Regions from separate parts of the Bradyrhizobium sp. MV1.5 genome, predicted to be linked through region 1. Evidence: predicted binding sites of a transcription regulator. Region 1 holds the regulator's gene; the other holds the start of a gene.
What was found. Region 1 encodes LexA, which represses DNA repair genes until DNA is damaged. Its sites were predicted from a motif close to TGTTCNNNNTGTGTTCNG; they were not measured.
Positions count from the first base shown of each region.

Region 2: a site for LexA is predicted at 4,383-4,400, ahead of AC0L2J_RS26645 (YifB family Mg chelatase-like AAA ATPase). Genes of this name have one in related genera too.

Region 1 is NZ_JBVVPL010000027.1:44,734-50,558, reverse strand. Features, by position in the region: gene AC0L2J_RS23520 (nuclear transport factor 2 family protein) at 1-289, shown strand, start outside; gene AC0L2J_RS23515 (DUF2171 domain-containing protein) at 375-608, shown strand; gene AC0L2J_RS23510 (ComEC/Rec2 family competence protein) at 704-2,983, shown strand; gene AC0L2J_RS23505 (hypothetical protein) at 3,122-3,556, opposite strand; gene lexA (transcriptional repressor LexA) at 3,963-4,664, opposite strand; gene AC0L2J_RS23495 (molybdopterin molybdotransferase MoeA) at 4,841-5,825, opposite strand, start outside.
Region 2 is NZ_JBVVPL010000034.1:63,452-69,276, forward strand. Features, by position in the region: gene AC0L2J_RS26635 (ATP-binding protein) at 1-2,083, opposite strand, end outside; gene AC0L2J_RS26640 (hypothetical protein) at 2,209-2,676, opposite strand; gene AC0L2J_RS26645 (YifB family Mg chelatase-like AAA ATPase) at 2,786-4,324, opposite strand; gene AC0L2J_RS26650 (PilZ domain-containing protein) at 4,553-4,798, shown strand; gene AC0L2J_RS26655 (tetratricopeptide repeat protein) at 4,879-5,664, shown strand.

The DNA.
Region 1 (5,825 bases):
GAAGAATGCCTTCTTCTTCGGCTCCAACCCGAAGCTCTACCAGGGCAGGGACGGCGTAGCAGACTATTTCAATGGCCTGCCACGCTGGCGCAAACCGAGCGCGGTGTTCTCCGAAGTGAATGCGGCGAGGGCAGGTCCTGATCTGATCAACATGGCTGCAACCATCTCGTTCGATCTCGCCGGCGAACGTCCCGATTTCTCGGTCAAGATGAGCTGGGTCATCATTCGCGAGGACGGCGATTGGAAGATCGTCAATCACCATGCTTCGTCGCAGGTGCCGCTGATCTGACCAGCCGGGCACACGGCTTCGTCATTCTCGTGAGAGAACGAACTTGCATCCCGCGCGTTGGGGTGGGTCCAACAAGGAACCCACCATGCAGAACATCGCAGAGCATATGGAAGTCATCGGCGCCGATGGCGTCCACATCGGCACCGTCGACAAGGTCGAAGGCAATCGCATCAAGCTGACCAAGAAGGACAGCGGCGAGGGCAGCCACAAGGGACATCATCACTTCATCGACAAGGGCCTCGTCGCCGACATCGAGGGCAACAAGGTCCGGCTGTCGGCCAAGGCGGATGTCGCGGTGACGATGGAAGAGGAAAAGTAGCGGTCGCGCCCTTTCGTTCCTGATCCGTACCGCTATCCGCCCGCCTGCACGTTCCGGTAGCTTCTCGCTTCGTTGCGTATTATCGAGTGCAGGGAATGGCGGAGCCGGGCCGGACGGTACGGTCGCAGGGGATCGCGGGGACGTGGCCCGGGGGCCGCACCGCGTCTGCGGGCGGCCTTGCGGCTGCAGGCCTCGACCTCTGGACATCGCTGGCCGAGACCCTCCGCGCGTGGCTACGCGCCGAGGCTGGCGCCGGGCGGCTGTTGCCGTGGGTGCCCGTGGCGTTTGGCTGCGGCATCGCGCTTTATTTCTCCGCAGATCATGAGCCGGTGCTGTGGGTCGTTGCCACGAGCGCCGTCGCGCTCCTGCTTGGCGCGGCTCTGTTGCGGCGGAGCCGGTTGTTCGCCCCGGCCATCATGATCGCGGCGGTCGCGGCCGGCTTTGCCGTCGCGACCTGGAAGACGGCGCGCATCGCCCACCCCGTGCTGGCAAAGGCGCTCTATTCGGTGTCGTTGTCGGGCTTCGTCGAGGCCCGCGACATTCGCGAGCGTACAGATCGTTTTGTGCTGCGCGTCACCGCGATGGAGGCGCAGCGCAGCGACGTCAGGCTCGAGCGCGTGCGCCTGTCGGTCCGTAAGGGCACCGCGCCGGAGGTCGGCAGCTTCGTTCAGCTCAAGGCGCGGCTGATGCCGCCGCTCGCACCGGTGCGGCCCGGCAGTTACGACTTTTCGCGCGACATGTTCTTCCAGGGCATCGGCGCCTCCGGCTTCGCAATGGGCGCAATCACGGTGGCGGCGCCCCCTGAGACCGCCGGCTTGCGGCTGCGTTATGCGGCCTTCATGCAAGGCTTGCGCGATGCGATCGATGCCCGCATCCGGGCGACGCTCGACGGCGACAACCGGGCGATCGCGACTGCGCTGCTCACCGGGCGACGCGATGCGATCACCACGCCCGTCAACGATGCGATGTTCATCTCCGGTCTCGGCCACGTGCTCTCGATCTCCGGTTATCACATGGCCGTCGTGGCCGGTGTCGTGTTCTTCGCGGTGCGCGCGCTGCTCGCTTTGGTTCCGGGACTGGCGGCCGGCTTCGCCATCAAGAAATGGTCGGCCGCCGCGGCGCTGGTCGGCGCTGCGTTCTACCTGTTGCTGTCGGGCGCGGAGGTCGCCACGCAAAGGTCGTTCTTCATGACGGCGGTGGTGCTGATCGCGGTGATGGTCGATCGCCGTGCCATCACCTTCCGCACGCTCGCTGTCGCCGCGCTGATCGTGCTGACGGTCGCGCCGGAAGCGCTGGTGCATCCGAGTTTTCAGATGTCGTTTGCGGCAACGCTGGGGCTGGTGGCGCTGGTGCAGATCGGCATGCCGAATTTGTTTGCCTCGCCGGACCATTCGGCGACCGCGCGCATTGCGATGTGGGGTGGGCGCGAGATCGCGATGCTGTTCATGGCCTCGCTGATTGCGGGACTTGCGACTACGCCCTATGCCGCGTTCCATTTCCACCGTGTCACGCCGTTCGGCGTGCTCGCCAATCTCGGCGCGATGCCCGTGGTCTCGGCGCTGGTGATGCCGGCGGGACTGTTGGGGCTGCTTGCTGCGCCGTTCGGGCTGGACAGCGTGTTCTGGTGGCTGATGGGGATCGGCATCGAGTGGATGGTCGCGGTCTCCCGCTGGGTCGCGGCCTTGCCCGGCGCGGTCGGCCGCATCCCGGCGTTCGGGATCGCGCCGCTGATCGCGGCGAGCCTGGGAATCATCGTGCTGGGCTTGTTGCGCACGCCGCTGCGCTGGTCCGGCGCCCTGGTGCTGCTGGCAGCGATCCTCTGGGGACTGTCGGCGCGGCAGCCCGACGTCCTGATTGCCGGGGATGGCGCGAGCGTCGCGGTGCGGGGCAGGGACGGATATCTGCACCTGATCAGGACCAACAAGGACAGCTTTCTGCTCAAGGAATGGCTCGCTGCCGACGCCGATCCGCGCGATGCCGGCAGAGCCTCGCTGGCCGATGGCGTGTCCTGTGACGAATCCGGCTGCGTGACGCCACTGGCCGACGGGAGGCTGGTCGCGCTGGCACTGCGCGTCGACGCTCTCGTGGACGATTGCAGTCGGGCCGCGCTGGTGGTGACGACACGTCCCGCGCCGTCCGATTGCGCGGCGATGGTGGTCGATCGGCAGCGGCTCGCCAGCCAGAGCGCGCTGGCGCTGGCGCAGCGCGGTGACGGATTTGTGGTTCAGGCGGTGAGGGCGAGAGGCACGAGCCGCCCCTGGTTGCCGGCCGGCGCTGGCGAGGGTGATTTCGACGGCAGCCTTGCGCCGAAGGCGACCGCGTCCCGCATCAAGGACGCAACGCCCGCGGAGACGGACTTGCAGGCCGACGATTGATCTGATGGTGCGGAGCAATGCAGTGGGGTGGCGCATCCGCTCGGATTCGCCGGGCGCAAACCACACCTTCTCGCCGGCCACGGCCGGCGATGGCGATTCAATCCTGACCTCCGACCTCGTAGCCGGAGGGCGGCTGTGTCAGCCGATCGGCAGGTGCGTGACGGTCGGCTGCCTGTCGGCGATGATTTGCGCCTTGTTCTCGCGCTCGGTGACCGACTGAGTCACCGGCAGTTGCAGCACGGTCGCTCGCTGGCCTTCGACGAGCTGCGTCACCAGCACGTATTTGCCGTCGGGGAATTCGATCGCGTCATGATGGCGGTCGGGAACGTGCGGATCGATCTTGCCGAACTTGCCCACGCGGGAGTTGATGGTGCGCGTCCAGATCCAGCGATTGTCGTAGCGGACGTCGTCGGCGAAGGCCAGCTCCGTTCCCGGCAGCAGGCAGACCGCAACAGACGGATCGGCTGCGGAGGCGAAGCCGCGCGTCGAGGTGCCGCGGAAGCTTGTCGTGACAATCGTCTCGCCGACTTCGGCGGGGCGCGACGCGACGGCATGCAGGCTGTAGTCACACATCGGGTGCTCCTCATGCTGGGATAGCAACCCGCGTCTCTCAATCGAGGCGCAGGCCTCTATCAGAGTTGAAGCACGAACGCTCTGCTTGGTTGTGGGCAAATCTGCGGCTGGTCTCAGCGAGCCGCGATCACATTATCTTTCCCGAATTCAATAGGAACAAAGCACGCTGCGATGCATTTGGGAGGCGCGTGCTAGCCGCTGTTTCCGCGAACATTCGAGCCGCGAAGCGGTGCTGTTTCCTGGGCGTCGCGAGGAGCGAGTGCCGGACAAAGGGCCGGATAGTCTGTGCAGAACCAGAAAGACTATCCAGCCGGAGCGGACGATGATCCGCTCCAATCTCTGACCGGCGATGGCCGGCATGTAGTACTTCCCGTATGAAGCACTCCCGCATCAAGTACTCCCGGTATCAGTACTTCCGGTAAAGCCCGATCAGCTTGCCCTGAATCTTCACCCGGTCGGGCGGCAGGATGCGGACCTCATAGGCTGCGTTGGCGGGCTCGAGCGCGATCGAGGCGCCGCGACGGCGGAAGCGCTTCAGCGTCGCCTCCTCGTCGTCGATCAGCGCCACCACGATGTCGCCGGTATCAGCGCTCTCGTTGCGCTGGATCAGCGCCATGTCGCCGTCGAGGATGCCGGCCTCGACCATGGAATCACCGCGTACTTCGAGCGCGTAATGCTCGCCCGAGCCGAGCATGTCAGGCGGTACGCTGATGGTATGGCTGCGGGTCTGCAATGCCTCGATCGGCGTGCCGGCCGCGATGCGGCCCATCACCGGCACCGCCACGGGACGTTCGCCCTCGTCAGCGGGCAGGCTGGAGCCCGCACGCACCTTGCCGAGATTGCCCTCGATGACGCTCGGCGTGAAGCCGCGGCGGCTGCCGGCGGCCGCCTGGAGCTCCGGCAGCTTGATGACTTCAATCGCGCGGGCGCGGTTGGGCAGGCGTCGGATGAAGCCACGCTCCTCGAGCGCCGTGATCAGGCGATGGATGCCCGACTTCGAGCGCAGGTCGAGCGCATCCTTCATCTCGTCGAAGGAGGGCGGTACGCCGCTTTCCTTCAGACGTTCACTGATGAACCGCAGAAGCTCGTATTGTTTGCGCGTTAACATCTCGACCAAAGTCCCCCGGTTGATGTCGTCCGATTCCGAGACGCTGAATTCGGCCATAAGCCGCTACATGCTCGAAACAAATCATGAACGGACACTATATGTTCGATACATGTTCCGCAACTGCTTAATTTACCGTGAACAGGGCAAACTTCGCGGAACGCGCGTTGCCGAGGCGCTCAGACGGGGAGCCGCAACACTTCGCAAGCCGTGCCGGTCTCGGCCTTCGGCGCGAATGGTGCGCGTACGAGAAGTACCTGCGCTGCAGCGAGATTCGCAAGCAGCGAAGAGTCCTGATGATTGACGGGAAGAACGACGCGTGTGCCATCGTCACGCTCCTCCAGATGCGCCCGCAGATAGTCCTCGCGCTGGTCGTTGGCGCCGACGTCGCGGCCGAGCACGGCGCGTTCACGGCGATGGTGAATCACCGAACGGCCCGACAGGGCGCGAATCAGCGGCACCATGAACAGGAAAGCGCACACGTAGGACGACACGGGATTGCCCGGCAGGCCGATCACACCCATTGCGCCGAGTCGTCCGTGCATCATCGGCTTGCCTGGCCGCATCGCGATCTTCCAGAACGCCATCGCGATGCCTTCGTCCCGCAGCGCCTGCTGGACCAGATCGTGGTCGCCGACCGATGCGCCGCCGGTCGTGATCAGGATGTCGGCGCCGCTCTCGCGGGCGCGGCGGATGCCGGCGGTGGTCGCCTCCAGCGTGTCGGCGGCAATCCCGAGGTCGATGGTCTCGGCGCCTTCGCTGCGGGCGAGCGCGTGCAGGGCGTAGCCGTTGGAATAGACGATCTGGCCGTGGCCGGGCGTGGTGCCCGGCATCACCAGCTCGTCGCCGGTGGCGAGAATCGCGACCTTCGGTCGCCTGAAAACGGCAAGGTGCGGATGTTTCATCCCGGCGGCGAGCGCGAGGTCGCGCTCGGTGAGACGGCTTCCCTTGCGCAGGAGCACGTCGCCTTCGCGGAAATCGACGCCGGCGCGGCGGATGTGCCGTCCGGCGACCGCGGCTTCCTTGATCGTGATACGCTTGCCGGCGGCGACCGTGTCCTCCTGGATCACGACGGCGTCCGCGCCAGCGGGAACGACGCCGCCGGTGAAGATCCGCACGGCCTCGCCGGCGCCGACCGTCCCCGCGAACGGCCGGCCCGCCGCG
Region 2 (5,825 bases), on a different contig from region 1:
CGAGGATCGGCGTGTGGTGGCCGCCTCTGGCTGCCTCATGCGCACGGATGCGTTTGGTCGTTTCGATGCCGTCGAGCTGCGGCATCTGGATGTCCATCAGCACGAGATCATAGGGCGTGCCGGCCGATGCCGCGCCGAGCCAGGATTCCAGCGCGGCCTCGCCATGGACAGCGATAACGACACGGTGGCCGAGTTTCGTCAGCAGCGAGCGCATCAACAACGCGTTGATCTCGTTGTCCTCGGCGACGAGAATTGACAGGCCTTTCGCCGGTGCCGCGGCGGTGGATGGGGTCGATGGCTCCGGCGCGAGATCGGGCGAGGCGACCTCCGGGGGCAGCGCGAGGCGTGCGGCGAGTGAGGCGGCGCGCAGCGGCTTTACCAGGAAGCCGGTGAAGGCCGGCGAGAGTTTCTCGTGGCGCGAGCCGGACGTCAGCAGCACGAGGCGTTGCGTCGCATGGCTGCGTGCGGCTTCGCCGAGGCGGTCTGCGATGGCAGCGCCGAGCGCGCGATCGATCAGCACCGAATGCCATGAGCGTTCCGGCAGCAGCGCTTCCGCCACCGCGGCGTCCGTCACCATGCAGGTCTGGCCGCCCCAGCGCTCCAGCCGCCGCGCGATCAGGGAGGCCTCGATGCCGTCGGCAATCAGCAGGATCGACTTGCCGGTGAGATCGAGACTCGGGAATGCCGTCTGTTCCGCATCGACGGCGGATGACGCCAACGGGATCGCGACCTCGAAGGTCGAACCCTTGCCCGGCTCGCTCGTAAGCGTGATGCGGCCGCCCATGCGCTTGACGATGCGCTCGCTGATGGCGAGACCGAGGCCGGTGCCGCCATAGCTGCGGGCGACGCGCTCGTCGGCCTGCTCGAATTCGCGGAAAATGCGCTGTTGCGCGTCGGCTGCGATGCCGATGCCGGTGTCGCGCACCAGAAAACTGATCTCGTTCGGCCAGATGCCGGGCTCGACGATCAGCGCGACGCCGCCGCTCACAGTGAATTTGATGGCGTTGCCGGCGAGGTTGAGCAGCACCTGGCGCAGCCGCGCGGCATCGCCGACCACTTCGAGCGGCAGCCGCTCGTCGACATAGGCGGCGATCTCGAGCTGCTTCGCCTGCGCGCGGGGCGCGAGCAGCTCGGTGATGTCCTCGATCAGGCCTGAGAGGGCGAAGGGACGCTGCTCGAGATCGAGCTTGCCGGCTTCGATCTTGGAATAGTCGAGCAACTCCTCGATCAACGCCATCAGCGCTTCGCCGGAGGTCTTCACGGCCCTGGCGTAGGTCGACTGTTCCGGCGTCAGCGTGGTGTCGAGCAGCAGCCCGCCCATGCCGATGATGCCGTTGAGCGGCGTGCGGATCTCGTGCGAGGCCATCGCCAGGAAGCGCGATTTGGCCCGGTTGGCGGCGTCGGCCTGATCGCGGGCGTCGGACAGCGCACGCTCGGTCTCGGTGCGGTCGGTGACGTCGCGTCCGACGCTCTGCAATTCGGCGGGCTGGCCGGCGTCGAGTCGGACATAGCCTTCGCGCCAGGCGATCCAGCGCGCACCGAGCGGAGTTGCGATCTTCTGGTCGTGAATGCGCGTGCCGTTGCTCTCGCGGGCGCTGTCGCCCTGCTCCAGCACGTCGAAATCAAAGGGCGTACCGACCAGCGCGCCGCGCGCCTGTCCGGCAAGCGCGCAATAGGCGTCGTTGGCGAAGGTGATGCGGCCGCTTGTGTCGCGCAGCACGATCAGATCGCCCTGCTGTTCGAACAGGCTGCGAGCGCGCTCCTCGGCCTCCTTCAGCTCCCAATTGCGGTCGATCAGCGTTTCGTTGTGGGCGGCCAGCGCACGCATCCGCTTGTTGACGAAGCGCAGGCGCATGCTGAGCGTGGCGAGGCCGAGGCAGGCGAGCGCGAACAGGAAGCTGACGCCGATCGCAAACGCATTGGGATCGTAGCCGGACGTCTCGGACCGGCTGCCGGAGACAAAGCCATAGGCGCCGCCGAAGGTCGCCGAGAAGATCATGATGGAGCGGATCGCAAAGGCGATTCGGGGGTACTGTCGCCTGAAGCGGCGCATGCGCACCTTGATCCGGAACGTCCGATCCATCGCCACCGACCCGACTCTTTTCGTAAAAACCTGTGCTCGCTGTAAACGACGATGTGCCGCCGACCTTGCGAACAGTTTGAGGCCCTGCGATCGCCTCCAAACAGGGTTGACGAAGCGTTAACGGCTCAAAGCGAGGCTGCCTGGAGAGGGCGGTGGCCGCCGCGGGCGCCGACGATCAGCGCCGCCGCCTCGCGCTGGGAGAAGGTCTTCGAGCGCACATAGACGCGGTAATCCGCCGGCCCCTCGCTGGAGAGATAGATCACCTGACCGCCGTCGACGGGCTGCGCCGCAATCGAGATCAGGCGGGTCGAAGGAGTGGCCTGGCAGGATTCCGATTCCGAACCGAGGCCGTCATCGACGACGGCGAAGTCGGCAGCGTCCGCATCCTCGGTGATCTGAACCCGCACCGTGGCGCGCGCGGGATCATCGGTGAAGGCGACATGCACGCCGGCGGTCCAGAACAACGACGTCAGCTCGACCGAGGTGTCGCCGAGGGCGATGCAGGGATGCGAGACCGATCCGATCTCGCTGCGCGCGAACACCGCGGCCGCCAACAGGGGAATAACCGACGCCAGGATCTTGAAACGCAACATGACACGCTACTCGCCGGGCCCTGGGGAAACTCGTGGCGCGAACTGATGGGCCTTATGGTTTGCAGAGCGTAAAGGAAACTCGTTACCGCCGGGTTGATGCGCTGGATGATCAGGCGATCTGCCGCACATCCTCCGCGAGTGCGCGATAGGACAGCGCCTCGGCGAGATGCAGCCGGCCGATCCTGTCGGCGTGGTCGAGATCGGCCAGCGTGCGCGCCACCCGCAGCACGCGGTGATAGCCACGCGCCGACAGCCGCATGGTCTCGGCGGCGTCGCGCAGCAGCTTCTGGCCTTGCGCATCCGGCTTGGCGATCTCCTCCAGCACCGAGGCCGGGGCTTCGGCATTGGTGCGAACCTTCGGCAGGCCGGCAGCCGCGTAACGCGCGAGCTGGATGTCGCGTGCCGCCGCGACGCGCGCGGCAACCTCGGCCGAGCCCTCTGCCGGCGGCGGCAGGATCAAATCGGCCGCGGTCACCGCGGGAACCTCGATGCGCAAATCGATGCGGTCCATCAGTGGTCCCGAGATGCGGGCCTGGTAATCGCCGGTGCAGCGATCGACGCGGCCGCGCTTGCAGGCATAGCCGGGTTCGAACGCATTGCCGCAGCGGCAGGGATTCATCGCCGCGACCAGCATGAAGCGTGCGGGATAGGTGACGCGGTGATTGGCGCGCGACACCGAGACCTCCCCGTTCTCCAGCGGCTGACGCAGCGAATCCAGCACGCGCGGATCGAATTCCGGGAGCTCGTCGAGGAACAGCACGCCCTGATGCGCGAGCGAGATCTCGCCGGGCCGTGCGCGCATGCCGCCGCCGGTGAGCGCGGCCATGCTGGCGGAATGATGCGGCGAGCGAAACGGCCGTCGCGCCGTCAGCGCGCCGCCCTCGATCTCGCCCGCAACAGAGGCGATCATCGAGACTTCGAGCAACTCGCCCGGTGACAGCGGCGGCAGGATCGAGGGCAGGCGTGCCGCCAGCATCGATTTGCCGGCGCCGGGCGCGCCGATCATGAGCAGGTGATGACCGCCGGCGGCCGCGATCTCGAGCGCCCGCTTGGCGCTCTCCTGTCCCTTGATGTCGCGCAGGTCGAGCGGCGAGCTTGCTGCTTCATGCACCTTCGGCACGGGCCGCGACAGCACCTGCGTTCCCTTGAAATGGTTCGCGATCTGGATCAGCGAACTCGCGGCGATGATCTGGATGTCCGGGCTCGCCCACGCCGCTTCCGATCCGCAAGCCGCCGGACAGATCAGCCCCTCCTCGCGCACATTGGCGCCGATCGCGGCGGGAAGAACACCGGCCACCGGTGCGATCGATCCGTCGAGGCCAAGCTCGCCCAGGACGGTGAAGCCGGTCAGCGCGTCCGGAGGGATCGCGCCGATCGCCCCCATCAGACCGAGCGCGATCGGCAGGTCATAATGGCTGCCCTCCTTGGGCAGATCGGCGGGCGCGAGATTGACGGTGATCCGCCGCGCCGGCAGCGCCAGTCCCGAGGCGATCAGCGCCGAGCGGACCCGCTCGCGCGCTTCCGACACCGCCTTGTCGGGGAGACCGACGATCGCGAAGGCCGGCAGACCCGGCGCGACCTGCACCTGCACGTCGACCGCGCGGGCCTCGATCCCCTCAAAGGCGACGGTAGAAACCCGCTGAACCATGCCCGAACCAGCCTGCCCTTTTGCACAATTAGGGGTAGCAGAGCGGGCCAGTTCTGGCAAGAACAATACGGGAACGTGTCGAGGGGGCCTGCAAGGCCCTAACCGATCGTAAACACGACGAAGACACTACGCTTCGAATGCAAACTGCTCCGCTCAGCACATCCCAACGAATGTCCGCTACTCCTAGGGCTGCGGGATGGGCCGTGGTCTAACGGGTGAACAATTCAGATGCTTGCAAATCGCCGGAGAAGCGAACGACGGATGTGCACGCGGCTCGCCAAGATTCATTTTGGCGCGGGTTCGCTGCCGCGGGACTGCACGATCACGGATATTTCGGATGGCGGCGTGAAAGTCGTGGCGGAATTTCTGGAGGTGCCGCCGCAATTCACCATCATCTTCGCGCCCGACTATTCCCGCCAGTGCCGCCTGCGCTGGCGCATCGGCTGCGAGTTCGGCGCAGAATTCACCGACTAAGCTTTCGGAAGCGCCCCGCCTTAACGGGACTTTAGCGTTAATCGGTAAGCATCTCTGATCAGTCGCCGAGTGATCAGAGTATGTCCAAGCGTTTGTCCGTCGCCTCCCTTCCGGCGAGATATCTGTTTTCCGCGCTTCTGATCCTGGCCCTCGGCGGCTGTCAGACCACCGGCATCGAGGACATCACCGGCGCGCTCGGCGGAAGGTCGGACACGGCTGGCAGGGCCGACGCCAAGCCGGACGTGAGGCCGGATATGGACGCGCTGCGCGAGCGCTATCGCGCCAAGCCTGGCGATCCCAACATCGCGCTCGAATACGGCAAGGCGTTGCGCCAGACCGGCCAGCGCGCGCAGGCGCTCGCGGTGCTGGAGCAGGCCGTGCTCGCCCATTCCAGCAACAAGGCGCTGCTCGCCGGCTATGGCCGCGCGCTCGCCGACAGCGGCAGTTTCCAGCAGGCGTTCGACGTCTTGGGTCGCGCGCATTCGCCCGAGGATCCCGACTGGCATATCCTGTCGGCGCAGGGCGCCGCGCTCGATCAGCTCGGCCGCAACGAGGAGGCGCAGCAATACTACGCCGCCGCGCTGAAGATCGTGCCCGAAGAGCCGTCGGTGCTGTCCAATCTCGGACTGTCCTACATGCTGCAGAACAATCTGCCGCGGGCGGAGGAAACGATGCGCCGGGCACACGAGCGCAATCCCGCTGATTCCCGCGTGCGCGCCAATCTCGCGCTCGTGCTGGGACTGGAAGGAAAGCAGGCCGAGGCCGAAACCGTCGTGAAGGCGGATCTGCCGCCGGATCAGGCGGCGGCAAAGGTCACGGCGCTGCGGCAGTTGCTGGTGAAAAAGCAGCAGCGGGCGGAGAAGTAACCGGCTCGTTCCTGAGCTCGACGGATTGAGCCTCGCCGAGCGCACCGAGGGAGGTGCGTTCCCTCCCCCCTTGTGGGGGAGGGCTAGGGAGAGGGGTAGCCCAGGAAAAAGTGCTGGTTGGTGACGATGCATCGAATGGGCGCGCGAGGGAAAGAGTCCCC